DNA from 2 places in the Brevundimonas sp. FV2ps16 genome. Region 2 is predicted to be linked to the other one. Evidence: predicted binding sites of a transcription regulator. Region 2 holds the regulator's gene; the other holds the start of a gene.
What was found. The regulator HrcA, encoded in region 2, represses chaperone genes, less so after heat shock. The targets are predictions, from matches to a motif close to GTTAGCANTCNNNNNNNNNGANTGCTAAC.
Positions count from the first base shown of each region.

Region 1 (14,793 bases), 97 kb from region 2:
GCCGAGCATGTCGAGGGTGACGGTCTCGAGCTTGATGCCCAGGTCTTCCGAGATGACCTGGCCGCCCGTCAGGATGGCGATGTCTTCCAGCATGGCCTTGCGGCGATCACCGAAGCCCGGCGCCTTGACGGCGGCGACGCGCAGGCCGCCGCGCAGCTTGTTGACCACCAGGGTGGCCAGGGCTTCGCCTTCGATGTCCTCGGCGATGATCAGCAGCGGACGGCCCGACTGCACCACGGCTTCCAGGATCGGCAGCATGGCTTGCAGCGAGGTCAGCTTCTTCTCGAACAGCAGGATGAGGGGCTCTTCGAGAACAGCCTCCATCTTGTCGGCGTTGGTGATGAAGTAGGGCGACAGATAGCCGCGGTCGAACTGCATGCCTTCGACGACGTCGACGGTGGTGTCGGCGGTCTTGGCTTCTTCGACGGTGATCACGCCTTCGTTGCCGACCTTGGCCATGGCCTGGGCGATCAGCTCACCGATTTCCGAGTCGCCGTTGGCCGAGATGGTGCCGACCTGGGCGATTTCCGAGTTGTTCGAGACCGGCTTGGACTTGGCCTTGATCTCTTCCAGCACCAGGCCGACGGCCTTGTCGATGCCGCGCTTCAGATCCATCGGGTTCATGCCGGCGGCGACGGCCTTCAGGCCCTCTTGCACGATGGCCTGAGCCAGGACGGTCGCGGTGGTGGTGCCGTCGCCCGCCTTGTCGTTCGTCTTCGACGCGACTTCGCGGATCATCTGGGCGCCCATGTTCTCGAAGGCGTCTTCCAGCTCGATCTCTTTGGCGACCGACACGCCGTCCTTGGTCGAGCGCGGGGCGCCGAAGGACTTCTGGATCACGACGTTGCGGCCCTTGGGACCCAGGGTCACCTTGACGGCGTTGGCGAGAACGTTGACGCCGCGCAGCATCTTGTCGCGCGCGTCGGTGTTGAAGTGTACGATTTTAGCGGCCATGCGGGCTGCTCCTTTAAAAAGGTGAGTGGTGAATCGTGAGTCGTGATTGATGCGGTTCGTAAGGGCGCGATCACGCGCCGCTCACGAGTCACGCATCACGAGTCACGTTCAGGACAGGACGCCTAGGACGTCCGACTCTTTCATGATGATCAGGTCTTCGCCGTCGATCTTCACTTCCGTGCCCGACCACTTGCCGAACAGGATGCGGTCGCCGGCCTTCAGTTCAAGAGCATTGACCTTGCCGCTGTCGTCGCGGGCGCCGGGGCCGACGGAGACGACTTCGCCTTCCTGCGGCTTTTCCTTGGCGGTGTCGGGGATGATGATCCCGCCCTTGGTCTTGGATTCTTCTTCAACGCGCTTGACCAGCACGCGGTCGCCGAGCGGACGAAACGCCATCGGTTCTCTCCTTTTGTACCCCCGGACGGGGGCGACTTGAAAACGGTGGGCCAGCCTCCCCTCGATCACCGCTTTGGCAGCCGACCGACGAGAGTGCTAACGCGAGCGGGAGTTAGTCAGAGCCAAGGCCAGCGTCAAGGCGACCCGCCCCATCGGGCGTGCGAAACTTCCGCGACAGGTGAACCCCAAATGAACGGCCGGCTCCGGGCCTGTTCAAGCGGGGACTGGCAGAACCGTCTCAACGCTGGAGCCCGTCCACACCCGGACGCGCGAAACCCGGCCCGAAAATAAAAGGAGACGACCATGTCCAAGATGCTGAAGATCACCGCCGTCGTCGCCGCTCCGGTCGTGGCCATGACCCTGATGGCCGCCCCGGCCTCGGCCCAGTCCTACCGCGACCGTGATCGCGGGGAAGACAACTCCGCCCGCAACGCCTTGATCGGCGCCGCGGTGGGCGGCCTGGCCGGCGCCCTCTACGGCAACGGCGACGGCAGCTATATCGCCGGCGGGGCGCTGGCCGGCGCGGCCCTGGGCGCCGTGGCGTCCAATCGCGGGTCGGGCTGCGAATATTATCGCGGCGGCCAGTGCTACCGGAACCAGGGCCACTGGGAACGCGAGCACGGCATCAACAGCCGCGATCCGCGCTGGGAGCAGCGCCGCGACTATCGCGACTATCGCCGGGACCAGCGCTATGACCGTCGGGATGATCGCCGCGACTACCGCTATGACCGCCGCTGGTAAAAGGCGGGTCGGATGAAGAAGGGGCGTCCTGCGGGGCGCCCCTTTTTTTGTTACGCCGCGTCCTGGCGGGGTCCCCAGTGCGGGAAGGGATCCTCCAGCCTAGCCCAGCCCTTCGGGCCGCGCTCCATCTCGAACCGGGTCAGCAGGGCGGCGTCGAACATCGAGGTCAGCAGATCGCGGTTCATGTCCTTGCCGATCAGGACAATCTCCTGGCGGCGGTCGCCGTACGGCTGACGCCAGACCGCCTCGATCGCCTTCAGCCATTCGAGATTGTCGTCCGGCCAGCGCTCGCGCGGGGCCGAGGCCCACCACAGCCCGCCCCACTCATGCTCCGTCACCGCCCCGGCCTGGCTCCAGGAGCCGACGTAATCCATCCGGCTGGCCAGCCAGAAGAAGCCCTTGGAGCGCCAGACGCCGGGCCATTCGCGGTTGAGCAGGTCGTAGAAGCGTCGGGGGTGGAAGGGTCGCCGCGCCCTGTAGACGAAGGTGGAGACACCGTATTCCTCGGTCTCGGGCGTCACCTCGCCGCGCAGGGCCTGGGACCAGCCGGCGGCCTGTTCCGCCCGCTCCATATCGAACAGGCCCGTGCCGATGACCTGGTCCAGAGGCACGACGCCGCGCACCGCCTCGAGGATCCGGGCGCGGGGATTGAACTGGGTCATCATCGCCCTCAGCGTTCCGAGTTGCACAGCATCCAGCAGGTCGCATTTGTTCAGCACGATGACGTCGGCGAACTCGATCTGGTCGATCAGCAGATTGGCCACCGTGCGTTCGTCGTCCTCGCCCAGATGTTCACCGCGGGTCTTCAGGCTGTCGGTGGAGGGATAGTCGCGGTGGAAGTTGAAGGCGTCGACCACCGTGACCATGGTGTCGATCCGGGCCAGGTCCGACAGGCTGAAGCCGTCCTCGTCGCGGAAGTCGAAGGTGGCGGCGACCGGCATGGGTTCGGAGATCCCGGTGGATTCGATCAGCAGGCAATCGAACCGCCCCTCGCGCGCCAGCGTGCCGACCTCGATCAGCAGATCCTCGCGCAGGGTGCAGCAGATACAGCCGTTGGACATCTCCACCAGCCGTTCCTCCGTCCGCGACAGGTCCGCCCCGCCGCCGTCGCGCACCAGGGCGGCGTCGATGTTCACCTCGCTCATGTCGTTGACGATCACCGCCACCCGCAAACCGTCGCGGTTCGACAGGATGTGGTTGAGCAGGGTCGTCTTGCCGGCCCCGAGGAAGCCGGACAGGACGGTGACGGGCAGTTTCTTGAACTCGGACACGAAGGCGCTCCACGGATGCTGCGCCGAGCTTGACCACAGCCGGGCGATTGTGAGAGTTACGTTATAGTATAACATACCCGGTCAGCAAGGTTCTCCATGGCGGTCGGCGCAGTCGTCCAAGGGCTTGCGCCCACGGTCTTCACCACCCTGTTCGAGCCGCAGGTGCGGATGGCGATCTGGTCGCGGCCCAGCCCCATGCCGCCCGACGCCCCGCCCCCGGCTGATTTCACCGCCGAGTGCGACGGGCGCTGGATCGCCCTATCGGGTGCGGCGCCCGAGTGGTTTCTCCAGGATATCGAAAGATTGGCGGAGATCGTGGCGGCGATCAGCGGATGCGAGGCCTGGCGCGCGCGGTGCGAGACCGTGACCCGGCGCGCCTGTCCGCGGTTTCATCAGGACGCGGTCCCGGTGCGCCTGATCGTCGCCTATGAGGGGCCGGGGCCGGAATGGGCCTTCGCCGGAGAGATCGGCGAGGATCTGGACGGGCGCTACATCGGCACGCGACGCCGGGTCCGCACCCTTCATCCCGGCGATGTCGCCGTCATGAAGGGCACGGCGCCGGGCTGGGAGGCCTGGCCGGAGTTTCCGGTGGTTCTGCACCGCTCGCCGCCGGCCGGGAGACGATCCCCCGGCGTGTCTTGACGATCGACGCCGCGCCGGCGTGAGCCTCAGCCCATCAACCGCGTCATCAGGCCCGCCGTCGAGGGGTCCAGATCGGCGGACGGGCCGCCGGCGTGGACATCCTTCAGGATCGCCTTGGCCAGGACCTTGCCCAGTTCGACGCCCCATTGGTCGAAGCTGTTGATGTCCCAGATCACGCCCTCGACGAAGGTCTTGTGCTCATAGAGGGCCAGCAGGGCGCCGAGGGTCTCGGGCGTCAGACGGTCCATAACGATGGCGGTCGAGGGGCGGTTGCCGGTGAAGGTGCGATGGGTCGCCAGACGGGCGGCCTCTTCCTCCGACAGACCCTGGGCCAGGCCTTCCGCCTTCGCGGCTTCGGTCGTCTTGCCCAGCATCAGGGCCTGCCCCTGGGCCAGGGCGTTTGACCAGAGCGGCGATTCCGGCGCGTCGGCATGGGTTTTGGCGACGATCACGAACTCGGCCGGGACGATCTGCGGGCCCTGGTGGATCTGCTGGAAGAAGGCGTGCTGGCCGTTGGTGCCCGGCTCGCCGAACACCACCGGGCAGGTCTGGCGCGTGACGGGGGTTCCGTCGCGATGCACCCGCTTGCCGTTCGACTCCATCTCCAGCTGTTGCAGGAAGGACGGGAGGCGGCGCAGGGCGTGGGCGTAGGGCGCCACCGTCCGCGCCGGACGGTCCAGACCGTCGACGTTGAACACCTGGGCCAGGGCCAGCAGGATCGGGGCGTTCTGCTCAAGCGGGGCCGAGACGAAATGGTCATCCATTGCGGCGGCGCCCGCCAGCATGGCTTCGAACACGTCCCAGCCCAGGGCGATGCCGCACGACAGGCTGACCGCCGACCACAGCGAATAGCGGCCGCCGACCCAGTCGCGGAAGGCGAAGGTGCGGCCGCAGCCGAATTGGCCCGCCTTTTCAGGCGCGGCGGTGACCCCGATAAAGTGTTTGGTCATGCCCTCGGCCGGCAGGGCGGCGGCCAGCCAGGCCTTGGCGGCCTCGGCGTTGGCCAGGGTTTCCTGGGTGGTGAAGGTCTTGGACACGACCACGACCAAGGTGGTTTCGGGATCCAGGCCGGTCAGGGCCTCGGCCATGTCGCGCGGGTCGATATTGGCGACGAAACGCAGGTCGATGGACGGGTCCAGCGGGCGCAGGGCGTCCCAGACCACGCGCGGGCCCAGGTCCGACCCGCCGATGCCGACATGGACGATGGCCTCGAACTTGCGGCCCGTGGCCCCCGCCTCGGCGCCCGAGCGTACGGCGTCGGCATAGGTTTTCATATCGGCCCGCACGGCGTCCACCTCGGCCGAGACCGGCTCGCCCAGGGCCTTGAAGTCGGCGCCGGCGGGGGCGCGCAGGGCCGGGTGCAGCACGGCCCGGCCCTCGGTCAGGTTGACGGCCTCGCCGGCGAACAGGGCGGCGCGACGGCCCTCGACATCGCTGGCGCGGGCCAGATCGAGGCAGGCCTCGAAGGCGGCCTGGGTCCAGCTCTGTTTCGACAGGTCCAGATAGAGGCCCGCCGCCTCGACCGACATGCGGGCCAGACGGCCGGGATCGGCGGCGAACTGATCCACGATACGGGTCTTGCCGGCCGTTTCAGCAGCGGCGTCGAAGGCGGTCCAGGCGTCGTCACGGGTCATCGGTCGTCCTCTGGGGAGAGAAGGCGGGAGAGAAGAAGATAAACACTCGTTTACGGGTCGGGCGTATGCCGGTTCAACGTCCTAGCCGACGCTGAAACAGGAAGTCACTTCATGTCCTGCGGCCTTGCTCTCACAATCGCCCTGTCGATGTCCAATCCTGCAGTGGCTCTGGCGGCCGAACAGCCCCCCGCAGCGGTCGGCGCGCCTGTTTCGGTCGCCGGCGAGCCCCTGTTCGCCGACATCGTGGCTCGATCCGGCGCCTTGAAGGCCGTGGTGGACGGCTGGGCGGCGTCAAAAGCGACCGAAGACGCGGCCTTCTTCACCAGCCAGGCCTTCGTCGGCTTCAAGGCCCAGGCCGAGGCCCTGGCCGCCCTAGACCTGCAGGGTCATCTGGTCCTGAAGGAACGCGGCACGGACGGCGATCTGAAATGCATCCTACGGGGGATTTCCGAGGATATGCCGAAGAAGCTGGAAGCCGTTCAGGCGGCGGCTACGCCCGCCGAGCGCGCCACGGCCCTGTCGGAGCTGTCCTATCTGCTGAACGACAATGTCGAAGTGATCACGGCGCCGCCTCAGCCCGAGGTCTAGAAAATCAGAACTCGGAGATCGCGCCTGGACGACGCGACCGGGTCTTCAACCACATGACGCCCAGCAGGTCGGCGAAGGCGACCTTCAGCCGGCCCCAGTTGGTGTATTTCGAGCGACCCGTCTCACGGTGGCGGTGATCGACGTCGAGATACAGGTTCCGGAACCCCTCGCGGATCACCAGCGCCGGCAGATAACGGTGCAGGTGATCGAAATAGGGAAGACGCAGGAAGACCTCGCGGCGGAAAACCTTCAGGCCGCATCCGGTGTCGTCGGCGTCGTCGCCCAGAAGCCTGCGGCGAATCCGGTTGGCCCAGAGCGAGGCCTGGCGTTTGGCCTGTGAGTCCTGGCGCTTGGCGCGGCGGCCGCCGACCAGACCGACATCGGCAGGTGCGGCCAGCAGGGCGTCCACCAGGCGCGGCGCGTCGGCGGGCGGGTTCTGGCCGTCGCCGTCCATGGTCACGATCACAGAGCCTCGCGCGGCGAGAACGCCGGTGCGGACGGCGCGGCTCTGGCCGGCGTTGGCGCCGTGAGACAGGACGCGCAGGGCCGGCAGTTCGGCCTGGGCGGCCTTCAGCTCAGCCAGGGTGGCGTCCCTGGAGGCGTCGTCGACGAAGATCATCTCATACGACCGGCCGGCGAAGGCCTGGGCGATCTCGCGGGCCAGGGGCACGGCGGCGCCGGCCTCGTCATGGACGGGAACGACGACGGAAATCTCGGGCGCGGCATGGCTTGTCGGGGCGGTCATCGCCGCTCCATAGACGAGATCGCCCGCTTAGGGGAGACGGCTGACGACGGGCCGGTCGCCGTGTAAGGATCGCCGGATGAAGACTTTCGATCTGGATCGCCGCATCGCCGGCTGGAGGGGGCAGCTGCTCGCCGCCCTGCTGACGCTGGTCGCCGGCCTGCCGGGCCTGTTGCTGTTGCCGCCGCTGGACCGCGACGAGAGCCGGTTCGCCCAGGCGACGGTCCAGATGCTGGAGAGCGGCGACTATGTCGACATCCGCTTCCAGGACGAACCGCGCTGGAAAAAGCCGGTCGGCATCTACTGGCTCCAGGCCGTCGCCGTCTCGCTGACATCGGACGTCGAGGATCGCGAGATCGCCCCCTATCGGATTCCGTCCCTGCTGGGGGCCATGCTGGCCGCCTGGGCGGTGGCCTGGGCGGGGTCGGCGATGCTGGGCGCGCGCGTCGGCTTCTTCGGCGGGGCCATCATGGGGGCGACCTTCCTGCTGTCGACCGAGGCGGGCATCGCCAAGACCGACGCCATGCTGTGCGGCGCCACCACCCTGGCCATGGCGGCTCTGGCGCGGATCTATATGGCGGCCAAGGCCGGCGAACGGCCGATCCGGCCGCACAAGCTGCTGTTCTGGATCGGGATCGGCCTTTCCATCCTGATCAAGGGGCCGATCGGGCTTCTGGTCGTGGCCCTGGCCGTCATCGCCCTGTCGATCTGGGATCGCGACGTGAAATGGCTGGCCCGTCTCGGCTGGGGCTGGGGCCTGCCCCTGGTCGCCCTGATGGTCGGCCCCTGGGCCATCGCCATCACCATCGCCACCGACGGCGGCTTCTGGCGCGAGGCGATCGGCGGGGATCTGGCGCCCAAGGTGGCCGGGGCGCACGAGAGCCATTCCGGCTTCCCCGGCCTGTATCTGTTGCTGGCGCCCCTGCTCTTCTTCCCCTCGACCCTGCTGCTGCCGGCCGCGGTCTCGACGGGCTGGAGCCGCCGGGCCGAGCCGGCCATCCGCTTCCTGGTCTGCTGGCTGGTTCCCGGCTGGCTGATGTTCGAACTGGCCCCGACCAAGCTGTGGCACTACACCCTGCCGACCTTCGGCGGCCTGGCCCTGCTGGCCGCCGCCGCCCTGGCGCGGCCGATCGGCAAGGTCTCGCGCATCACCGGGGCCGTGCTGGCGATGTTCGCGGCCGTGCTGATCATCGGCATCACCGTCTATGGACTGACGGTCTATGGCACCTCGACGGCCCAGACCTGGGCGGCCCTGACCGTGGGAACCACCCTGGCGGCGGCGGCCATGGGCGCCTTCCTGCTGCTGAACCGGGCGACGGTCGCGGCCCTGGTCGCCTCGCTCGCCTTCGGGATCGTGGCCCATGGCGCCCTGGCCGGCACCATCCGTCAGCTGCGCCCCCTGGCCATCGCGCCCCAGCTGGAGAAGACGCTGGAGGCCGCCGACCTGCATCCACGCCAGGGCCGCACGCCCGGGCCGGTGGCCATCACCACCTTCCACGAGCCCAGTTTCGTCTTCCTGACCGGACGGGACACCGAGCTGACCGACGCCGAGGGCGCCGCCCGCGCCCTGGCCGAGGGCCGGCCCGCCATCGTCGAAGGGCGCGACGCCGACGCGTTCCGCGCCGCCGCCGGACGACTGGGCGTGTCGGGCCGGGCCGTCGGGGTGGTGCGGGGCTACAACTATTCGGGCGGGGACGAGATGAACCTGACCGTCTATGCGCCGCCGCCCCGGCCGACGACCGACGCCGAGGCGAGCGCGGGCGAGGCGCCGTGAGCCGGATCATCCAGATCGTTGAAGTCGGTCCCCGCGACGGGCTTCAGAATGAAAAGACGGTGCTGGACCCCGCCGTTCGCGCCGATCTGGTTCGGCGACTGGAGGCGGCGGGCGCCCGGCGGATCGAGGCCGTCTCCTTCGTCCATCCCAAATATGTGCCGCAGATGGCCGGCGCCGAGGAGGTGATGGCGGCCCTGCCGCCCGCCCCCGGCCACAGCCGCATCGGCCTGGTCCTGAACGGCAAGGGCTATGACCGGGCCCTGGCGACGGGCGTGGACGAGGTCAATGTCTCGGTCGCCGCCACCGACGGCTTCGGCCTGAAGAACCAGGGCCTGTCGGTGAAGGACCAGCTGGCCATGCTGGGAGAGATCGTCGCCCGCCGACATAATGCAGAAGCCTCGGACGGCGCGCCGTCGCTGTCGGCCATGATTTCCTGCGTCTGGGGTTGTCCGTTCGACGGCGAGGTTTCCGTGGACCAAGTCGCGGACATGGTCGGCGCCATCGCCGAACTGGGCGTCGGCGAGATCGGTCTGGCCGACACCATCGGCGCCGGCGATCCCTGGGCCGTGACGCGCAAGGTCGAGGCCGCGCGCAAGGCCGCGCCCGAGGCCACCCTGCGCCTGCACTTCCACGACACCCGAAACACGGGCCTGGCCAACGCCTATGCGGGGGTCGAGGCCGGGATCGACGTGCTGGACGCCTCGGTCGGCGGCATCGGCGGCTGCCCGTTCGCGCCCGGCGCCACGGGAAATATCGCCACCGAGGACCTGGTCTATATCCTGACGCGCGGCGGGTTCGAGACCGGCTATGATCTGGACGCCCTGATCGCCACAGCGCGCTGGATCGGCGAGACCCTGGGCCGGCCCGCGCCGTCCGCCCTCAGCCGCGCCGGCGGCTTCCCCCGCGCCTGAGGCCCGCCGTCACACCTCCGTCGTGGCGAAACGGGACAAATAGGGTTAATCAAGCTTAACAAGCGCAGCCATTGCGCCGGGGAGGACCGCCATGCTGATCGCCATACCCCTGCTTCTGATCCCGGTGATCCTGTACAATATCGTCGTGCTGTTCGGCGACTCGAGCAATGTCGGCATGGCCCAGGCCGACGCCCTATTGCGCGACCCGCTGTTCTCGATCCCCATGGCCTCGGGCGCACAATGGAATGTCGGTTCAGGCGACCTGATCCTGTTCCTGGGCCTGATCCTGCTGTTCTTCGAGCTGATCAAATCGACCTCCAGCCAGAAGGTCGCCATCGTCAATCACGCCCTGTCGATGATCCTGTTCATCGTGGTCCTGGTCGAATTCCTGCTGATCCGCGGCTTCGCCACCTCGACCTTCTTCCTGATCGTGGTGATGATCCTGCTGGATGTGCTGGCGGGCTTCATCGTCACCATCATCTCGTCCCGCAAGGATTTCGACCTCGGGAACTGACGGCCGAGGGCGGACAGCAGGCCCCATACGGCCTCAAGCCGCCCGAAGGGCGGTAGGCCCCAAGAAGTCGATAGGCCCCCTAGGAAAAGGCCGTGAAGATCAGGGCCACGACGGCGACGTCGAAAACCTTGGCGGCGAGGCTGAAGGCGGCGGGCATGGGCTGGTCCGAAAAGAGGCGATCTGCCCCAGCCCCAGCAAGCCCCGTGCCGCCGCCTCAGATGTCGGTCTTGGCGGCCTTGCCGGTCGGCGGCCGACGCTCGGCTTCGCCCGAATATTCGGTCCCCAGATAGGCGGCGCGGGCCGCATCCAGCACCGGCGGACCGCCGCGCAGGCCCCGCTTCTGGCCGCGCTGTCCCATCTGCTGGGCGACGAAGGCCGCCGCGCCGGGGTCGATGGCCGCATGGACGGCAGGTCTTGCCGGGCCGGCGTCCGGCTTGAACTCGGGCTCAGGGGTCTCGCTTCGGACCAGGGCGCGCGAGGCGGCCTGCTGGGCGCGGCGTTCCCGCTCGCGCCGCTCGCCGTCTCGCCGGTCCACCCGCTCGGGGCCGCCGACCGGCTGAATCCGGTCGGTCATTTCGTCTTCGATCCGCCCGCCAGACGATCGATCTGGGCGCGCATCTCATCCATCTGGCGACGCATCTCGTCCAGGGCGTCAGGCGCAGCGGGGGCTTCTTCCTTGGCTTCAGCGCCGGCGGCCTGAGGCGTAGGCTCAGTCCGGGAATAGCCGAAGGCGGGGAACATCTGCATGGTCCGCTCGAACATGGCCATATTGGCCTTGGCCGCCTCCTCCATCAGGGTCGCGCCCGATCCCGTGCCGAAGGCGCGGCTTATCTGACTGGCGAACTGTTCCTGTTGCCGGCCGAAATTCGCCAGCGACATCTCCAGATAGGAGGGCAAGACGCCCTGCATCTGACCGCCGTAAAAACCGATCAGCTGACGCAGGAACTGCACCGGCAGCAGGGCTTCACCCCGGCTTTCTTCCTCGAAGATGATCTGGGTCAGGATCTGGCGGGTCAGGTCGTCGTTCGTCTTGGCGTCATAGACGACGAACTCGGTCCCCTCGCGCACCATGGCGGCGAGGTCCTCCAGCGTCACATAGGCGCTGGTCCGGGTGTTATAGAGCCTTCGGTTCGCGTACTTCTTGATGACGACCTGCGCGCCGTCGCCGTTCTTTCCGCCCTTTGTCTTTTCGTCAGCCACGCTTGTTCTCGCGATGTTGCAACGCGTCACTATCCTCCGTTGCGACGCGAAGCGCCAGAGGCGTAAAAGCGCAGGCCCCTGACAACCTCAGTGGCTCATCGCAGGCGCCAGAACCACGCCGACCAGCACCGCCGTCCAGTGGACCGTGGCGCCGGTGACGACGAAACCGTGCCAGATGGCGCGGCGGAAACGCACCTTGGGGCTGATGAAGACGAAGACCCCGGCCGTATAGATCAGGCCGCCCAGCACCAGCAGGCCCAGGGCGATCGGGTGAACCGTCTCCACCATCGGCTTCAGGGCGGCGACCGCCAGCCAGCCGAACACCACATAGACGCCGCTCCAGAACTTGTCGGAAATGCGCGGCGCGAACAGCTTCACCCCTGCGCCGACGAAGGCCAGGGTCCAGATCAGGGCGGTGAAGCCGACCGACCAGCCGCCTTCGAACCTCTGGGTCGTGAAGGGGGTGTAGCTGCCGGCGATCATCAGGAAGATGGCGGCCTCGTCGAGCCGGCGCAGCACGGGCCGCGCGGCGCAGGGCCTGGTCCAGTTGTAAATGGTGGAGGCGGTCAGCATGCCGACCAGGCACAGGGCGTAGATGGCCGTGGCCAGCACCCCGCCGATCCCGGTGTAGACGCCGGCCAGCCCCGCCAGAATAACGCCGCCGACCGCCGCCAGCATCAGGCCGACGACATGGACCCAGAGGTCGGCCAGGCGTTCGGCGCGCGTCTGGTAATGCTCGATCATGTCCAGCTCGTCCGGCGTGCAGACGTGGGTGACAAGGCGTTTCAGCGTTCGCAGCATGGCCAATCAAATCCAGGATCGTCCGTATCGTTCCGCCAGAATGGGCCATCAGGGTGACGAATGACTGAATCCACGCCGATGTTTTTCGTCCGCAGGTGACGAAGCCGCAGGGATGCGGCAAAACGGCAACGAAATATTCTGCAGAGAGTGAAATCCATGACCGACGTCGTCATCGTCTCCGCCGCCCGCACGCCCGTCGGGTCCTTCCTCGGCGCCCTGTCGGCGCTGCCGGCCTCGAAGCTGGGCGAGATCGCCATCACGGCGGCGCTGGGACGCGCTGGCGTATCCGGGGATGAAGTGGACGAGGTGATCCTGGGCCACGTGCTTCAGGCCGCCGCCGGCCAGGGCCCGGCGCGCCAGGCCGCGATCGGCGCCGGAGTGCGACAGGCGGCGCCGGCCTGGAGCCTGAACCAGATCTGCGGCTCAGGCCTGCGGGCCGTCGCCATCGCCGCCCAGCAGATCGCCCTGGGCGATGCGAAGATCGTCGTCGCCGGCGGTCAGGAGAGCATGAGCCAGGCGCCCCACGCCCAGCAGCTGCGGGCCGGGCACAAGATGGGCGATGTCGCTTTGGTCGACACCATGGTCAAGGACGGGCTGTGGGACGCCTTCAACGGCTATCACATGGGCCAGACCGCCGAGAACATCGCCGACAAATGGGCGATCACACGCGAGGCCCAGGACGAGTTCGCCCTGGCGAGCCAGCACAAGGCCGAGGCGGCGCAGACCGCGGGACGGTTCGACGCCGAGATCGTTCCGGTCGTCATCCCCGGCAAGAAGGGCGACGTCGTCGTCGACAAGGACGAATATATCCGCCACGGCGCGACCATCGAACTGATGCAGAAGCTGCGGCCGGCCTTCGCCAAGGAGGGCAGCGTCACCGCCGCCAACGCTTCGGGCCTGAACGACGGCGCCGCCGCCCTGGTGCTGATGAGCGCCGAAGAGGCCAAGGCGCGGGGCCTTGAGCCCCTGGCCCGCATCGCCTCCTACGCCACCGCCGGGGTCGATCCGTCGATCATGGGCACGGGACCGATCCCGGCCTCGAAGAAGGCGCTGGAGAAGGCGGGCTGGACCGTTGCAGACCTGGACCTGGTCGAATCCAACGAAGCTTTCGCCGCCCAGAGCCTGTGCGTGGTCAAGGAACTGGGCCTCGACCCGGCCAAGGTCAACGTCAACGGCGGCGCCATCGCCATCGGGCACCCCATCGGCGCCTCGGGCGCCCGCATCCTGACCACGCTTCTGTTCGAGATGAAGCGGTCGGGGGCCAAGAAGGGCCTGGCCACCCTGTGCATCGGCGGCGGGATGGGCGTGGCGATGTGCGTGGAGCGGGCGTGATCTGAGCCTCTTCCTTCTCCCGTTGGGAGAAGGTGGCCGCGAAGCGGACGGATGAGGGTCGGACGGTGGGCCAGACCGCACCGCCTCCCCTCACACTTTCGCGCGAGACCGATCGCTACGCTCTCGGGCGCTCAAGCCCTCTCCCGCCGGGAGAGGGAGATTGCCGTCAGTTCGCCGGATATTCGAACGGATCCGTCGGCGTCGGCTGGGTCGGCAGCGGCATGCGCGGCAGGGGCTCGTCGCGGTTGGCGGCGTTCAGCAGGAAGCTGGCCAGGATGATGGCCGCCTGACGCATGTCCTCAGGCTTGAGGTGGTCATAGCTGTCGATGCTGGTGTGGTGCAGGCGGCTGGAATAGTCGAGCGGGTCCTGGATGAACTGATAGCCGGGGATGCCGACGGTCTGCATATAGACATGATCGGTGCCGCCGGACGGGCGCAGGGAGACGGTCGTGGCCCCCATGCTGGCGAAGGGCGCCAGCCATTCCTGGAAGATCGGCGCAGCGGCGACATTGCCCTCGGCATTGATGCCGCGAATCTTGCCCGAGCCATTGTCGATGTTGAAATAGGCGACCAGATCGCCATAGCCGGGGCGCGGTTCGACCGGCCAGCGGTTGCGCCAGGTGCGATTGTTGGGCATGGCCGCCAAGGCCGGATCGGTCGCAGGGGCGCGGGTCGCCAGATGCTGATCCACATAGGCCAGGGAGCCCAATATGCCCTGTTCCTCGCCGCTCCACAGGGCGAAGCGGATGGTGCGCTTGGGCCGGACGCCCAGGGTTTTGAGGATACGCGCCGCCTCCATGACAACCGCGCTGCCGGCCGCGTTGTCCACTGCGCCGTCCGAAGCGACCCAGGAATCCAGGTGGGCGCCGGCCATGACATATTCGGTCCCCCGCGCCGTGCCGGGGATATCGGCCAGGATGTTGTAGGCGTTGACGTCGTCGTCGTGGAACCGGACCTCGCTGTTCAGCTCCAGGGTCGGCGGCGCATCGGTCAGGGCCAGGCGCGCCAGGCGGCGATAGTCTTCAGCCGCCAGTTCCATACCGGCCAGCTTCGGCGTGGCCCCGACCTGATAGGTGTAGCCAGTGCCGTGCAGCAGGCCGCCGTCGCGCTGTGAGATCTTCACCCAGGCCAGGGCGCCCTGTTCGGCCAGGAAGGCGTCCAACTTGGCGCCGAAGTCGACGGTCTCGAGCTGTTTCTGGATGGCGATCGGAGAATATTGCGGCTGGGAGTAGGTGTTCCGCTCGGCCAGCTCAGCGCTGGTCCAGCGGCGGAAGGCCGGCTCGCTCGGCTCGG
Region 1 covers NZ_CM178728.1:990,142-1,004,934, reverse strand. The annotation lists gene groL (chaperonin GroEL) at 1-954, opposite strand, end outside; gene groES (co-chaperone GroES) at 1,063-1,350, opposite strand; gene ACW170_RS04740 (hypothetical protein) at 1,654-2,091, shown strand; gene zigA (zinc metallochaperone GTPase ZigA) at 2,142-3,362, opposite strand; gene ACW170_RS04730 (DUF1826 domain-containing protein) at 3,459-4,004, shown strand; gene pgi (glucose-6-phosphate isomerase) at 4,031-5,638, opposite strand; gene ACW170_RS04720 (hypothetical protein) at 5,750-6,226, shown strand; gene ACW170_RS04715 (glycosyltransferase family 2 protein) at 6,231-6,971, opposite strand; gene ACW170_RS04710 (ArnT family glycosyltransferase) at 7,048-8,742, shown strand; gene ACW170_RS04705 (hydroxymethylglutaryl-CoA lyase) at 8,739-9,653, shown strand; gene ACW170_RS04700 (hypothetical protein) at 9,745-10,167, shown strand; gene ACW170_RS04695 (hypothetical protein) at 10,382-10,741, opposite strand; gene phaR (polyhydroxyalkanoate synthesis repressor PhaR) at 10,738-11,367, opposite strand; gene trhA (PAQR family membrane homeostasis protein TrhA) at 11,455-12,168, opposite strand; gene ACW170_RS04680 (acetyl-CoA C-acetyltransferase) at 12,325-13,500, shown strand; gene ACW170_RS04675 (M20/M25/M40 family metallo-hydrolase) at 13,667-14,793, opposite strand, start outside.
Region 1: a site for HrcA is predicted at 1,423-1,451, ahead of groES (co-chaperone GroES). Genes of this name have one in related genera too.

Region 2 (14,793 bases):
ACATTCGAACAAGCCGACATGTTCATGAAGTCTCTTGGTCCTCGGTATGACAACGTCGGACCTTGCGCAGATTGTAGGCCAACATCACTGCCGTGACCGCCCTAACCGTTTCAATTGCGCCCGCGATCGCCTCATCATTTGCGGCGATTGTGGTGGCGTATGTCGCTTGGCAACAGTGGCGCACCGCGAAGCACAAATTGGCTGTCGATCTGTTTGATCGACGGCTTGCAGCCTATCTCGCGCTCAACAACGCCATAGGCACCCGGCACAGTGAAATACTCGCTTTGACTTTTGAACAGGTCACCCGTGACCCGCCGACAGCGGCATTGAGGGAGTTCTGGGCAGCCAAGACCGATGCTTATTTTCTCTTTGGCCCACGCTTTCATAAAGCCTCAGAGACTGTGGAGGACCGGCTTCGCTCATTGTTGCAGGCTAAGACCACCTTCATGATGGATCGAGACGCACCACCATCCAAATATGTGGCGGTGATGAAGGCGTCGGCGAATGTCTTTGGCGCACAAGACCAGCTACTTGGGGCTGCAAAACCCTACATGATGATGGGCTCGGTTGGCGCGGCAAAATCTCTTAGATGGCGCCGCGAGAAGTTAGCATCAGGGACTGAATTGGCGGGTCCAAAGGTAAATGAGGACCTGATCAAAGGCCTAGCTTTCGGCACCCACAAGCAATCTGAGTAAAGTGAGCGGCATCCCCACTACTACACCGTCGAGTGCTCGAAGCTGGCTGGCGAACGCTTGGTGGCTACCACTCGTCGTGGGTGTTATTATGTGGTTCTTGGCGCTCGTAGTGCTGGCACCACTTAATGGACCTGCACGATGTCGAGACGGTTGGGCATCTCCATCGATTGGAAGACCCGGCGCTTGCTCATGGCATGGCGGAGTGAAGCGTGGCGGGTCTTGGACATGGCTTGGAGCCATCGGCGTCGGGATCGCATCTGGCTACGCCGTAACGGTGGTGATGACGAAGCTTGCTCCGACACCAACGCCTCCACCTTCACCACAGCCATCAGCGTTGCCAGCGCCGCTGCCTACGCCCAAGCGTCCCGCGCCGCCGGCAACGCCTGTTTCCGGGGTCACTTGCCCACGCTGTAAAAACCGGATGACTCCGCGCGCAGCTAAGCGAGGCCGCAATCGCGGCAAGCTATTCTGGGGCTGTTCACAATATCCGCGATGCTACGGGACCCGACCCTACGGCTAGTCGTCTGCATAGAACTGGAACATCAGCCCGCTCTCGACCTCGGTGGCGTCGAACACTCCTAATCCCGGCACCTTCACAACGACACCGATTCGACTAGAAGATTCAGCACTCGTTCGAATACGGCGTCGTTGAGAATCGAGGGTTCCGCTTCGACGATCTGATGGATGAGGTCTAACGCGTCAGTCATGCCGGTCTCCAAGCCATAGTCATCAATATGATCCGCATCACGGACGGCCGATCCTGTGCCGTCGCCACGACCCGGCCGTCGCACAGGCCGATGAACCCGCCGCCTTCGTGCGCCGGAGCGATCTGATACAGGCGCTGTCCGCGCCAGAACCTCATGGGCGCGTTCATCGGGCCAACTCCCACAGCTTGTAGAGTCCAGTCCCCGGCACGTTGCGGACGTAGCCATCCGCCCGCAGCTTTGTCAGGCAGGCGCCGACCCGCTTACGCATGATGACGACCGTCGCGTCATCCGCGTTGAGTCTCCGTTCTTTGATCTGGATATGCACGAGGTCGAGTGCCGTAAGCGGGTGGTCGCTCGCCCGCAGAGATCGGACAACCAGCCTCACAACCTCCCCCTTCTTGGCGCGGTGCTTCGTCGGGTAGCGGACGATACGGTCGGTGTCCGCTGCCGGATCAAAGAGCCGGATCGCAGCGTCCACATGATCCAGATCGCAGACGACCTTCTTCTCTTCGGCGCGTAGAAGCTTGAGGCGCTTGGCCAGTTCGCCCCGCTTCTCAACGAGGCCGGCGACGGTGTTCGGCCGTTCAAGTTTGACGTTTTCCATACGGAAGAACGTAGCAAGAACAGCTACTTAGTCAGCCCAGCGCTAGGTGTAAATGCTCCATAATGGCGCTGTACTCGGGCAGTTCGTCGAGGAAGAGGACGCCGTTGTGGGCCAAAGAGGCTTCGCCCGGCTTGGCCCGCAGCCCTCCGCCGGTCAGGGCGGCCATCGAGGCGGAGTGATGAGGGCTTCTGAACGGTCGGTCCCGGGTCAGAGCCCCCCGTTCGATCAGGCCGGCGACCGACCAGACCATCGAGGTCTCCAGTAGCTCCTGCGAGGTCAGGGGCGGCAGGAGGCCGGGCAGGCGTTGCGCCATCATCGACTTGCCCGACCCCGGCGGGCCGATGAACAGCAGGTTGTGGCCGCCGGCCGCCGCGATCTCCAGCGCCCGCTTGGCGCCCTCCTGGCCCTTGACCTCGCGCAGGTCGGGCACGGCCTTGCCGCTGGCCAGCGGGCCGGGCTCGGGCGCGCGCAGGACCTGGGTTCCCTTGAAGTGGTTGACGAGGGCGATCAGCGACCGGGGCGCCAGGATGCGGGCCCCGCCGGCCCAAGCCGCCTCTGGCCCCGTGGCCTCGGGGCAGATCAGGCCCAGGCCCATGGCGTCGGCGGCCACGGCGGCCGGCAGGGCGCCGCCCACCCGTGCGATCTGCCCGTCCAGACCCAGTTCGCCGATGGCGGCCCAGCCGTCCAGGGCGTCGGGGGCGATCACCCCCATGGCCGCCATCAGGGCCAGGGCGATGGGCAGGTCGAAATGACTGCCCTCCTTGGGCAGGTCGGCGGGGGCCAGATTGGCGATGATCCGCCGCGACGGCAGGGCCAGGCCTATGCCGGCGAAGGCTCCGCGCACCCGTTCGCGGCTCTCGGCCACAGCCTTGTCCGGCAGCCCGACGATGTTGAAGACGGTCTGCTGATCCTGGCCGACCAGCTGGACCTCGACGTCCACGCGCCGAGCCTCGACCCCGTCAAAGGCGACTGTGACAACCCGCGCGACCATGGCGTTCCCTCCGCTGGAGAGAACGAAGCATGAACCCTGCTCTAGCGCAAGGGGTGTTACGCAACCTGCGCGGCGCGCTTCTTCTCGATCACGTCCCACATCAGGGCCGTGGCGTCGACGCCCGTGAAGGTCTTCAGCTGCTGGGCGCCGGTGGGGGAGGTGACGTTGATCTCGGTCAGATAATCGCCGATCACGTCGATGCCGACGAAGATCAGTCCGCGCTCCTTCAGGGTCGGGCCGATGGCGGCGCAGATCTCCAGGTCGCGCGGGGTCAGTTCGACCGGCATGGCCGTGCCGCCGACGTGCAGGTTGGAGCGGACGGCGCCGGCCGCCGGCACGCGGTTGATCGCGCCCACCGGCTCGCCGTCGATCAGCAGGATGCGCTTGTCGCCCTTGGACACGGCAGGGATGAATTTCTGGATCACCAGCGGATCGCGGCTGCCGACGGCGTGGATCTCGATCAGGGCGTCCAGATTGGGGTCGTCGGCGCGCAGCTTGACCACGCCCGAACCGCCGTTGCCGTGCAGAGGCTTCAGCACGACCTCGCCGTGCGTCTTGTGGAAGGCGTCCAGGGCGACGGGGTCGGCCGAGATCAGGGTCGGGGGCTGAAGCCCGGGGAAGGCGGTGACCAGCAGCTTCTCGGGCGCCGAGCGCACCTGGGCCGGGTCGTTGACGACCAGGGTCTTCGGATGGACCGTCTCCAGCAGATAGGTGGCGGTGACATAGGCCATGTCGAACGGCGGATCCTGGCGCATCAGGATGACGTCCACGTCCTCGGCCAGGTCCAGCTTCACCCAGTCGCCGAAGTCGACGTGGTTGCCGACCTCGCGCCGCACGGTGATCGGCCGGGCGCGGCAGTAGAGGCGGCCCTCCTCAAGGGCCAGGGTGCGGAAGTCATAGACCCACAGCCGGTGCCCGCGCGCCTGGGCCGTCTCGGCCATCAGGAAGCTGGTGTCCCCGGCGATGTCGACGGCCTCGATCGGGTCCATCTGGATGGCGACTTTGAGTGTCATGCTTGGGCCTATCGCGCTTCGCGCTACTTGAGGCCCGTTTGGCGCGCCGCGCTCAGGGCCAGTGAAGGGTCGCCGGCTAAGGCTCAGTCCAGCGGACGGGCTTCCTCGGCCAGCATGATCGGCACGCCCTCGCGGATCGGATAGGCCAGTTTGGCGCCGGCCGAGATCAGTTCGCCCGCATCGCGGTCGTAGGTCAGCTTGCCGCGCGTGACCGGGCAGACCAGCACCTCAAGCAGGCGGGGATCGACCGAAACAGGGGTGTTGAAGGCGTCACTCATTTTTTGGGCCTATCGCGCTGGCGCTACTTGAGGCCGTTGTAGGGTGGCTCGTCGCATTGCGCTACTGGATCGAAGGCGCGGCGTCGTCGCCGGCGTCGGCGGCGTCGATGCGGAGCAGGGCGGTCAGGGCCTCGGCGCGGGGCATCAGACCCATGGCCTCCAGCAGGGCCTGTTTCTCGGCCGGCTCGAACGGCAGGGCCATCGACAGGCTGTTGACCAGGGCCTCCATCGGCGCGGTCTCGGCCGTCTCCCAGTCGATGTCCAGCAGGCGGTGGGCCATATAGGCGCGCAGGGCGTCGAGGAAGGCGTGGCGGTCGAAGTCCGGTTCTTCCGGCGGGGGCGACAGATCGTCCTCATAGGCGTCGAAGGCCGCGCGCACCTGGCGATAGGGCGCCTTGGACGGCAGTTCGGCGGCGATGCGGAACCGCGACACCCCGGTCAGGGTGATCAGATACCGGCCGTCCGAGGTCTCGGCGAAACTGGTGATCCGCCCGGCGCAGCCGACCGGCGACAGGCCGGGCTGGGCCGGGTCGCCGCCCTTGGGCTGGATCAGGCCGATGATCCGGTCCCCGGCCATGGCGTCGTCCACCATGTTCAGATAGCGCGGCTCAAAGATGTTCAGGGGCAGTTGCCCGCGCGGCAGCAGGATGGCGCCGCCCAGCGGGAAGACCGGGATCACCTGCGGCAGGTCGAGCGCCCTGACATAGCCCTGGGGCATGAAGACTCCGGTGCGCTTAAGAGAACAGGATGGACGACAGGCGACGCCGGCCGTCCTTGGACACGTCGGAACTGACGCCGGCCGCGTCGAAGATGACCAGCAGCTGTTTGCGCGCCGCCTGGTCGTTCCATTCGCGGTCGGCCTGGATGATGGCCAGCAGATTGTCGACGGCGCCCTTGAAGTCGCCGGCCGCGCTCTGGGCCTCGGCCAGGTCAAACCGGGCCTGGTGGTCGGTCGGATCGGCGGCGACCTTGGCCTCCAGTTCGGCGAAAGCGCCGGTCGGGGCCTTGGCGGCCAGGGCCAGCTGGGCGCGCACGCTCTGGACCGTCGGCTCCTTGGAGTCCTGGGGGGCCATGGCGATGGTCTGCAGCGCCTGCTCAGGGTCGCCGTTGGCCAGATAGACCCGCGCCATGCCGGCGATGGCCTTCTCGTTCTCGGGCTCGATCGACAGGACATGGGCGAAGGCCTGGGCCGCGCCGCCGAAATCGTTCAAGCCCAGCGACTCCTCGCCCAGTTCCAGCAGTTGCGTCGTCTCGGTCGAGCCCCCCTGACCGCCGGTCAGCTTGTCGATGAAGGCCTTGATCTGGCTGTCGGGGATCGCGCCCTGGAAGCCGTCCACCGGCTGGCCGTTGACGAAGGCGTAGACGGTGGGGATCGACTGCACCCGCAGCTGGCCCGCATAGGCCGGATTGGCGTCCACATCGATCTTGACCATCTTCACCGCCCCCTTGGCGGCGCGCACGCCCTTCTCCAGCGCCGGACCCAGGGTCCGGCACGGCCCGCACCAGGTGGCCCAGAAATCGACGATGACCGGCTGATGGCGCGAGGCCTCGATGACGTCGGTCATGAAGGAGGCGTCCGTGCCCTCCTTGATCAGGTCGTCGCCGGAGCGGCCGGGGGACAGGGTCGGGTCGATCAGGGTCATGGCTAAGTCCGTGCAGGCTCGAGGGTCGTAACGGACCAGATGGCGTCGGGATGCCCCGGCATCAAGCGGCGAATTGGTCGCGCTGTGACGGAGCGCGCCTGAGGGCCGAAATAGACGGAATCCACTCGAAAAAAATGGAGTCTATTTTCGTCTATTCTTCGCGGGGCGCCTGTTCTGGCGCGAATGGCGCGAAAACACCGTGCCAAGGCGCCAAACCTGCCAAACATGGCGAGGCGGGGGTTGGTGGGGGCTGTGGCGTCGGTTCTCATGCCGGAATGATCTCACGCCGCCGGCCACCGGTAGGTCGCTGGGCGCCAGATATCTGCAAGTCATTGGAATTGTTTGAGTCGGGCCAGCGTCATTGTGCGCGCAACGCTTTCTCTTTCGTCATTCCGGGCGAAGGGCCGCTTGGCCCGAAGACCCGGAACCCAGCGGCGCGCGAGAGCGCGAAACTGTCGCGGATTAGATCTTGAGACATTGTGCGGCGGATAGATTTCGCCTTCGGCGCCGCTGGGTTCCGGGTCTTCGCTACGCTTCGCCCGGAATGACGAAAGAAGGGCGGCGTCACCTCTCCTCGCCGGAAGGCGCGTGGGGAGGGGCAGCGTAGTTTAGATGTTCACGCGCCCCGCCTTCACCCCAGCGCCCCGAAATCCACCACCACCGGCTCGCGCCCCAGCAGCGCCAGCACCCGTCGGAACGCCGTCTGCTCCAGGGCCGTCGTCGCCGTATTGGTCAGGGGGTGGAAGTTGACGATGTCGGCGTCCCACAGGCGGCGGTCCAGGACGAAGGTCACGCGGCGGTCGGCGTCGTTGATCAGGGCCAGGGCGGTGACCGAGCCGGGGCGGACGCCCAGGGTTTCGAACATCAGGGTCTCGTTTCCGAAGGAGAGACGGCCCGAGCCCATGGCGGCGGCGGCGCGTTTCAGGTCGATGACGGTGTCCTGGCGGGCCGAGATCAGCCAGAGGCGGCCCTTGTGGTCCTTCAGGAACAGGTTCTTGGTGTGGGCGCCGGGCAGGTCGGCCTTGAGGTCCAGGCCTTCCTCGACGCGGAAGACGGCCGGGTGGTCATGGGTGGTGTGGGCGACGTCGTTCTCGGCCAGCCAGGCGGTCAGGGCGTCACGGTCGAAGGCGGGGGCATGGACGGAGTCTGGCGTCATGGTTGAGCAGTCGCGTTTGCGGCGTTAGGAACGGTTCCATGGTCGATACCGTGCAGACGCGCCCGCTGGAACTGGAATGCTATCCGATGACGGCCCGGCCGCCGGATCTCGTGCCCGGCCGCCAGTCGCGCAACTGGATGGACGCCTTCATCAGCCGCCACCCCTATCGGTGCCTGCCGCTGAACATGGCCAACACCACGGGGTGGGAGATCCTGTGCCCGTTCGGCTTCTCGGCCGAGTGGAACGGCGGGCCGCGCCAGGAAGACATCGTCATCACGCCGGATCGGCCCCAGCACGACCTGGCGCATTTCGTCACCTCGCACTTTTCGCGCGGGGTCCTGACCATGCACCCGCAGTATCTGTTCCGCACGCCGCCGGGCTGGGGGATGATGTGTTCGGGGTCGCCCAATCACCTGAAGGACGGGATCCAGCCGCTGGTCGGCCTGATCGAGACCGACTGGCTGCCCTTCCCCTTCACGATGAACTGGATCTTCACCCGGCCGGGCCGGATCAGCTTCGAGAAGGGCGAGCCCTTCTGCTTCATCAATCTGATCGAGCACAAGAAGGTCGAACAGTTCCAGCCGGTGATCCGCACCCTGGAATCCAATCCGGTGATGAAGGGCCAGTTCGAGGCCTGGAACCGCGCCCGCACCGACTTCAACCAGCGGCTGGCCGGCGGCGATCCGGACGCGGCCAAGGAGGCCTGGCAGCGCTACTACTTCAAGGGCGAGGTGCCCGAGGACCTGGGGGCGGCGCCGCCCACCCATTCGAACAAGCGCCGCCTGAAGACGCCCCGCGTCGGCTGACGCGGGTGCGAAGAGGTCGGTGCGCTTAGCGGCGCACCGCCTCCAGCGCCGCCTTTTGCAGGGCGAACAGTTCGGTGCAGCCGATCTCGGCCAGGGAGAAGAGGCGGTCGAACTCGGCGCGGGAGAAGCCGCGCTTCTCGCCGGTGGCCTGGACCTCGACGATCTGGCCTGCGCCGGTCAGGACGAAGTTGGAATCGGCTTCGGCCTCGGAATCCTCTTCGTAGTCCAGGTCCAGCACCGGCACGCCGTCGCAGACACCGCACGACACCGCCGCCACCTGGTCCAGGATCGGGTCGGACTTCAGCACGCCTTCGTCGCGCAGATAGTTGAGGGCCGAGGCCATGGCGACCCAGGCGCCGGTGATGGAGGCGGTGCGGGTGCCGCCGTCGGCCTGGATGACGTCGCAGTCCAGCACGACCTGACGCTCGCCCAGGGCCTTCAGATCGACGACGGCGCGGAGCGAGCGGCCGATCAGGCGCTGGATCTCTTGCGTCCGGCCCGACTGTTTGCCGGCGGCGGCCTCGCGGCGGCCGCGGGTGTGGGTGGCGCGGGGCAACATGCCGTATTCGGCGGTGACCCAGCCCTGGCCCTTGCCGCGCATCCAGCCGGGAATGCTTTCCTCGACCGAGGCCGTCACCAGAACCTTCGTATGGCCGAAGGTGATCAGGCACGAACCCTCGGCATAGCGGTTGACGCCGGTCTCGATGGTCACGGGACGCAGTTGATCGTCGGTGCGTTTCGAATGGCGCATTGAGATGAATCCTTGGAAGCTGAGGCGGCGGTGCTTATCCTGAAACCGTGAGCCTGTATGCCCCCAAAACCCCGCCGTTCGACGGCGCCCAGTCCTTTGCGGGGCTGGCGGGGCTGGACGCACGGGCGCGCGACATCTTCCGGCGCATCGTCGAGTCCTATCTGGAGACGGGCGAGCCGGTCGGGTCGCGGACCCTGTCGTTGGGCGGGATCGCCCTGTCGCCGGCTTCGATCCGCAATACGATGCAGGACCTGACCCTGGCGGGGCTGCTGGCCGCGCCGCATACCTCGGCGGGGCGGATCCCGACCCATGCGGGCCTGCGCCTGTTCGTCGACGGCCTGCTGGAGATCGGCGACCTGACCCAGGAGGAGCGGCGCGAGATCGACGGGCGGCTGGCCGGGCGGGGGCGGAATTTCGAATCCGCCCTCGACGAAGCGTCGAACCTGTTGTCCGGCCTGGCGGGGGGCGCGGGCGTGGTGTCCAGCCCGGTGCGCGAATCCGGGGTCAAACATGTGGAGTTCGTGGCCCTGGGCGGGGATCAGGCCCTGGCGGTCATCGTCGCCGACGACGGCACCGTCGAGAACCGGATCATGACCCTGGCGGCCGGGGTCACGCCCTCGACCCTGGTCGAGGCGTCCAACTTCCTCAACGCCCGCCTGCGCGGCCGGCCCTTCGCCGACGCCAAGCGCGAGATGACCCAGGAGCTGGAGATCGCGCGGCGCGAACTGGACCAGACCGCCGCCCGCCTGGTCGAGGACGGGTTCGCCGCCTGGTCCGGCGGTCCGGACCGCGAGCGCGCCCTGATCGTGCGGGGCCGCGCCAACCTGTTGCAGGACGGCGAAGGCCTGGCGGATCTGGAGCGGGTGCGGGTCCTGTTCGACGATCTGGAGCAGAAGGAACAGCTGATCGGCTTGCTGGACGGGGTGGACGCGGCCCAGGGGGTGCGAATTTTCATCGGCGCCGAAACGCGGTTGTTTTCACTTTCGGGTTCCGCCGTGATCGCTGCGCCCTATATGAGCGGCCGACAGCGGGTTCTGGGCGCCATCGGCGTCATAGGGCCCGCAAGGTTGAACTACGCCCGTGTCATTCCGTTGGTGGACTATACCGCCCGGGTGCTGGGCCGGATGCTGGACGGGAACGACAAGTGAGCGACAAGCCCCTTAACGACGAATTCAACGAACTGGACGCCGACATGGCGGAAGCCAACGCCGAACACGGCCTGGACGCCGATCCCTCGGACAATCTGGCGCCGCTGGACGCCGTCATCGCCGAGCGCGACGAGTGGAAGGACCGCGCCCTGCGCGTCGCCGCCGAGATGGAGAACCTGAAGCGCCGCGCCGAGACGCAGCAGAACGACGCCCGCGCCTTCGCCATCCAGCGCTTCGCCAAGGACCTGCTGGGCGTGGCCGACAATCTGGAACGCGCCCTGATGGCGGCGCCCAAGGACACCGACGGCCCGACCGTCGCCCTGGTGACCGGTCTGGAAATGACCCAGAAGGCCCTGCTGCAGGCGTTCGAGACCAATGGGCTGAAGCGGGTCGCGCCCGAGGCCGGCGAGGCCTTCAACCCCCATCTGCACCAGGCCATGATCGAACAGCCGTCGGACACGGTTCCGGGCGGCGCCGTGCTGCAAACCATGCAGTCCGGCTTCGAACTGTTCGGCCGCACCATCCGCCCGGCCATGGTCGTGGTGGCGGCCAAGGGGTCGGGCGCGCAGGCCGCCAATCCCTATGGCGCGGCGCCCGAGGCCGAGACTCATGCCTTCGACGGCAAGGCCTGATGTCAGGACGTGAGTGGTGATTGGTGACGGGTGAATAGTGAGCTGCGGTGTCTCCGCAAGCCGCTCACCCCTCGCTACCACTCACGATTCACCAGCCCCCTCAGAACTGACGCCGCCACCCGCCGATCAGGGCGAACTCGGGCGCAGCGTCGGCGACGTGGCGCGGTTCGCGGCTGGCGACGGCCTGGAGCGACAGGCTTGAGCCGTCCCACAGCCGACGCTCGCCGCCCAGGATGAAGTCGATCTGACGCCCGCTGGGCGCCGCCGAGAAGCTACGGCGGGAATAGGTCAGGGGGTCGAAATATTCGACCGGGACATCGGCCAGCCAGGCCGAGAAGGTCCCGCGCTCGATCCGCAGCGGCTGTGACACGGTGAAGCTGATCCGGTCGCACAGGGCGGTGCAGCCGGTCAGCAGGGCCAGCCGCCAGTTGGAGCTGATCGCCGCCCCGTCCGTCGTCAGGAAACGGCCTTCGGTCTCGGTCGAACCGAGGCCGGCCTCGCCGATCAGGGCCAGGCCGGGCCGCAGGGTCCAGTCGCCGCCGACCGCATAGAAGCTTGTCCGCGACGGCAGGGCGAAGTCCGATCCGCCCGGCAGGAAGGCGCCGAGCGGCCCCAGACGCTCGTCCAGGGCGCCCAGGCTGAGCGACAGACCGCCGTCGGCGCCGCGCCAGGCCAGGGTGGCGCGGCTATAGGTCGAGGCCTCTTCCTCGACCCGGCGCAGGGGCATGCGGCGGTCGCCGCCGCCGCTCTCGGCCGCCAGGGTGAGGGCGCCGAACCGCACGGCGCCGCGCACGGCGTGATCGACCTGGGCCAGGGCGGCGAAGCCGTCGCCGGCCGCGCCGTCGAACGGCGAGGACGCGCCGCCGCGGCCCTGCCAGGTGGCGAAGCTCAGCCGGCCCATCTCCAGGCCCAGCATGGCCTCCTGCCGGGGCTCGTCGCCCAGCCAGGGGGCGTCGGTCAGGTCATAGCGCGGGGCGATGGGCTCGGGCGTCGCGATCGGCTGGGAGGCGGTCAGGTTCAGCCGGCCGCCGTTGGGCAGGGCCAACTGCGTGGTCGCCGTGCGGCTGGGTTCGAACGGGGCGGCCTGGTACGAGCGGCTGGGCGCCGTCGGATAGGCTGCACCCAGCTGGACCGCGAACATCCGGTCATAGCCGTCGAACAGGACGGTCCCCAGGGCGGTCTGGCGCGAGAAGGCGTCGCCGAAGGCGGGGCCGACGAAACTGCCCGGCTCGGTCTCGGCGACGATGGAGGCGCCGTTCGCCATCGGCACAGAGGTTGCGCCGGCCGGTCGGAAGGCGTTGGCCAGGTCCAGCAGGCCCCGACCATAGACGATGTCGGTCCCTGGGTCCCCGGCGTCGCGCGCCGTGTCGATCAGAATAGCCAGGGCCTGGCGCGCCGACAGATTGGGGAAGGCGTCCATCAGCAGGGCCAGGGCGCCCGAGACATGGGGCGCCGAGAAGGAGGTGCCGGAGATGTTCCAGCAACTCGTCCCATCGCAGCCGGTGATGATTTCCTCGCCCGGCGCCGAGATATAGGCGGCGGCCGTCACCCCTGCGCGGTTCGAGAAGCTCGACATAAGATTCTTATCGCCGTGCGAACCCACGGCGATGACGCCGCCGGCGAAGCGGGGATCCACCGCATATTGGGCCGGCCAGCCGGGGTTGGCCTCGCCGTCATTGCCCGACGAGGCGACGATGACGGCGCCGGAATCGACCGCGCGCAGCAGGGCCGCCTCGAAGGCGGAACCGAACCGTCCGTCGCCGCCCAGGGACATGTTTATGATCTTGACCCCGTTGGCCACGGCGAAGTCGAGAGCCCGAACCAGATCCGAGCTGTTGAAACAGACGTCGTCGTCCTCATCCTCGCACTCCGAAATGTCGGCGCGGATCGACAGTATGGTCGATTCATAGGCGACCCCGACCGAGCCCAGGCCGTTGAAATTCGAGGCGATCACGCCGGACACTAGAGTCCCGTGGCTGTCGTCGGCGACATAGGGGGTATTGCGGCCCACGACGACGTCGGTCGAGGCGCTGGAAATACGGCCGACCAGATCCGCTTGGCTGTTGCTGACGCCGGAATCGACCACGGCGACGGTGACGCCGCTCCCGGTGGCGCCGGCCTGCCAGCCGACCTCGGCCTTCATATTGGCCACGCCATAGTTCCGCAGATATTCGCTCGACGTCACCGAGGGCGGCGGCGGCGGGGGTGGCGGGGGAGGTGGAGGCGGCGGAGGCGGTGGAGGAGGCGGCACGACCGGCGTCACGGATCCGCCCCCGCCGCCGCCTCCCCCGCCGCCACAGGCCGCAAGGGGAAGGAACAACAGGCCTGCACCCAGCAGAATCGCCCTACGCCACCGAGAATTCGCCACCTTCAACCCTCCACGACACACAGCCCGCCGCAGTGTGTCACATCAGTAGCAGTTCAACTTCTTAAAGATTTGTCGAAGACCGCGAGCAGTTTGGCCCAGCCGTCCTTGGCGTCGGCCTCGGCGTAGCTGGCGCGATAGTCGGCGTGGAAGCCGTGGGGCGCGTCGGGATAGACGATGATCTGGCTGCCGGTCTGGCCCGCGCGGGCCAGGGCCTCGCGCATACGCTCGACGCTGACCAGGGGAATGCCCTGGTCCTGGCCGCCGTACAGGCCCAGCACCGGCGCCTTCAGGTCGTCGGCCAGATCGACCGGCCAGGGCTGGCCGGACGAGACCTGGACAGGGGTCGCGTCGGGGGCGGGCGCCAGTCGACCGTACCAGGCCACGCCGGCGCCGATGACGGCGAACCGCGCCGCCGCCTGCCACACCACCTTGCCGCCCCAGCAGAAGCCGGTGATCCCGACCTTGCCGTCGCGCGCCCACAGCTGCTGGCTGGCCCATTCCAGGGTGGCCGACAGATCGCCCATCACCTGTTCGTAGTTCGCCGCCCCGACGATCTGCATGATCCGGCCCATGTCGGACAGGGGCGCCGGATCCTCGACCCGGTTGAAGAAGGCGGGGGCGATCGCGGCATAGCCCTGTTTGGCCAGGCGACGGCAGATGTCCTTGATATAGGCGTGAACGCCGAAGATTTCGGACACCACCACCACGACCGGGAAAGGCCCCTCGCCCGCCGGCCGCGCCACATAGGCGGGCAGTTCGAACCCGTCGGGGGCCGGATAGGTCACCTCGGCCGTCTCCAGCCCGGCCGCGTCGGTGGTGATCGGCTGGGCCTCCTTGGCCAGGGCCGCGACCGCATAGCCGGAGAAGAGCAGGCCCCCCAGGGCGCCCACCGCCCGGCGGCTGAGCTTTAGATCTTCGGCGGTCTGGCCTTCGGGGCGGATCAGGGTGGTCATGGGACGGCTCCAGAAACGGGGGAGCCGCAGACCATCACGCCCTTGTTTCAGCGTCCAGTCACGAACGCGAGGACGTCAACACAGGGAAGAAGGGCGCTCAAGCAGCGAGACGCCGCGCGTCGAGCGGTAGCGCCCTTCTTCTCCAAGCATCAGTGCCGGAAGACCCGCACCCCGGTGAAGGCCATGGCGATGCCCTTCTCGTCCGCGGCGGCGATGACCTCGGCGTCGCGCATCGAGCCGCCAGGCTGGATCACCGCCGTGGCGCCGGCCGCGACCGCTTCCAGCAGGCCGTCGGCGAAGGGGAAGAAGGCTTCCGAGGCGCAGGCCGACCCCTCAGCCAGGGACTGGGTCAGACCCTTGGCTTCTCCGGCTTCCTTGGCGCGGATGGCGGCGATCCGGGCGCTGTCGCGGCGGTTCATCTGGCCGGCGCCGATGCCGGCGGTCTGGCCGTCCTTGGCGTAGACGATGGCGTTGGACTTGACGTGTTTGGCCACGGTGAAGGCGAACAGCATGTCCTGGATTTCGGTCGGGGTCGGCTGGCGCTTGGTGACGATCTTCAGGTCCGACGGCTTGATCAGCGACCGGTCGCGGCTCTGGACCAGGAAGCCGCCGGCGACCGAGCGGAACACTTCGCCCGGCCCGTGCGGGTCCGGCAGGCCGTCCGTGATCAGCAGACGCAGGTTCTTCTTGGCGGCGAAGACTTCCTTGGCTTCATCATCGGCGCCCGGCGCGATGACCACTTCGGTGAAGATGCCGGTGATGGCGCGGGCGTCGTCGCCGTTCAGCGGCCGGTTGACCGCGATCACGCCGCCAAAAGCGGAGACGGCGTCGCATTCCAGCGCGCGGGCGTAGGCTTCCGACAGGTCCTTGCCCACGGCCACGCCGCAGGGGTTGGCGTGTTTGACGATGACCACGGCGGGCTGTTCGAACTCGGCCACCAGCTCATAGGCGGCGTCGGCGTCGGCGATATTGTTGTAGCCCAGCTCCTTGCCCTGGACCTGGGTCGCATGGGCCACGCCGGGACGGGCCTCGCCGGTGCGGTAGAAGG
Region 2 covers NZ_CM178728.1:893,536-908,328, forward strand. The annotation lists gene ACW170_RS04205 (hypothetical protein) at 93-695, shown strand; gene ACW170_RS04210 (DUF3761 domain-containing protein) at 784-1,215, shown strand; gene ACW170_RS04215 (hypothetical protein) at 1,399-1,569, opposite strand; gene ACW170_RS04220 (hypothetical protein) at 1,566-2,006, opposite strand; partial or broken gene ACW170_RS04225 (YifB family Mg chelatase-like AAA ATPase) at 2,077-2,997, opposite strand; gene gshB (glutathione synthase) at 3,054-4,010, opposite strand; gene ACW170_RS04235 (Trm112 family protein) at 4,094-4,288, opposite strand; gene ACW170_RS04240 (LON peptidase substrate-binding domain-containing protein) at 4,350-5,006, opposite strand; gene ACW170_RS04245 (tetratricopeptide repeat protein) at 5,023-5,931, opposite strand; gene ACW170_RS04250 (prolyl-tRNA synthetase associated domain-containing protein) at 6,563-7,087, opposite strand; gene ACW170_RS04255 (DUF6065 family protein) at 7,126-7,893, shown strand; gene rph (ribonuclease PH) at 7,919-8,644, opposite strand; gene hrcA (heat-inducible transcriptional repressor HrcA) at 8,698-9,792, shown strand; gene grpE (nucleotide exchange factor GrpE) at 9,837-10,424, shown strand; gene ACW170_RS04275 (S8 family peptidase) at 10,525-12,609, opposite strand; gene ACW170_RS04280 (dienelactone hydrolase family protein) at 12,846-13,745, opposite strand; gene purH (bifunctional phosphoribosylaminoimidazolecarboxamide formyltransferase/IMP cyclohydrolase) at 13,895-14,793, opposite strand, start outside.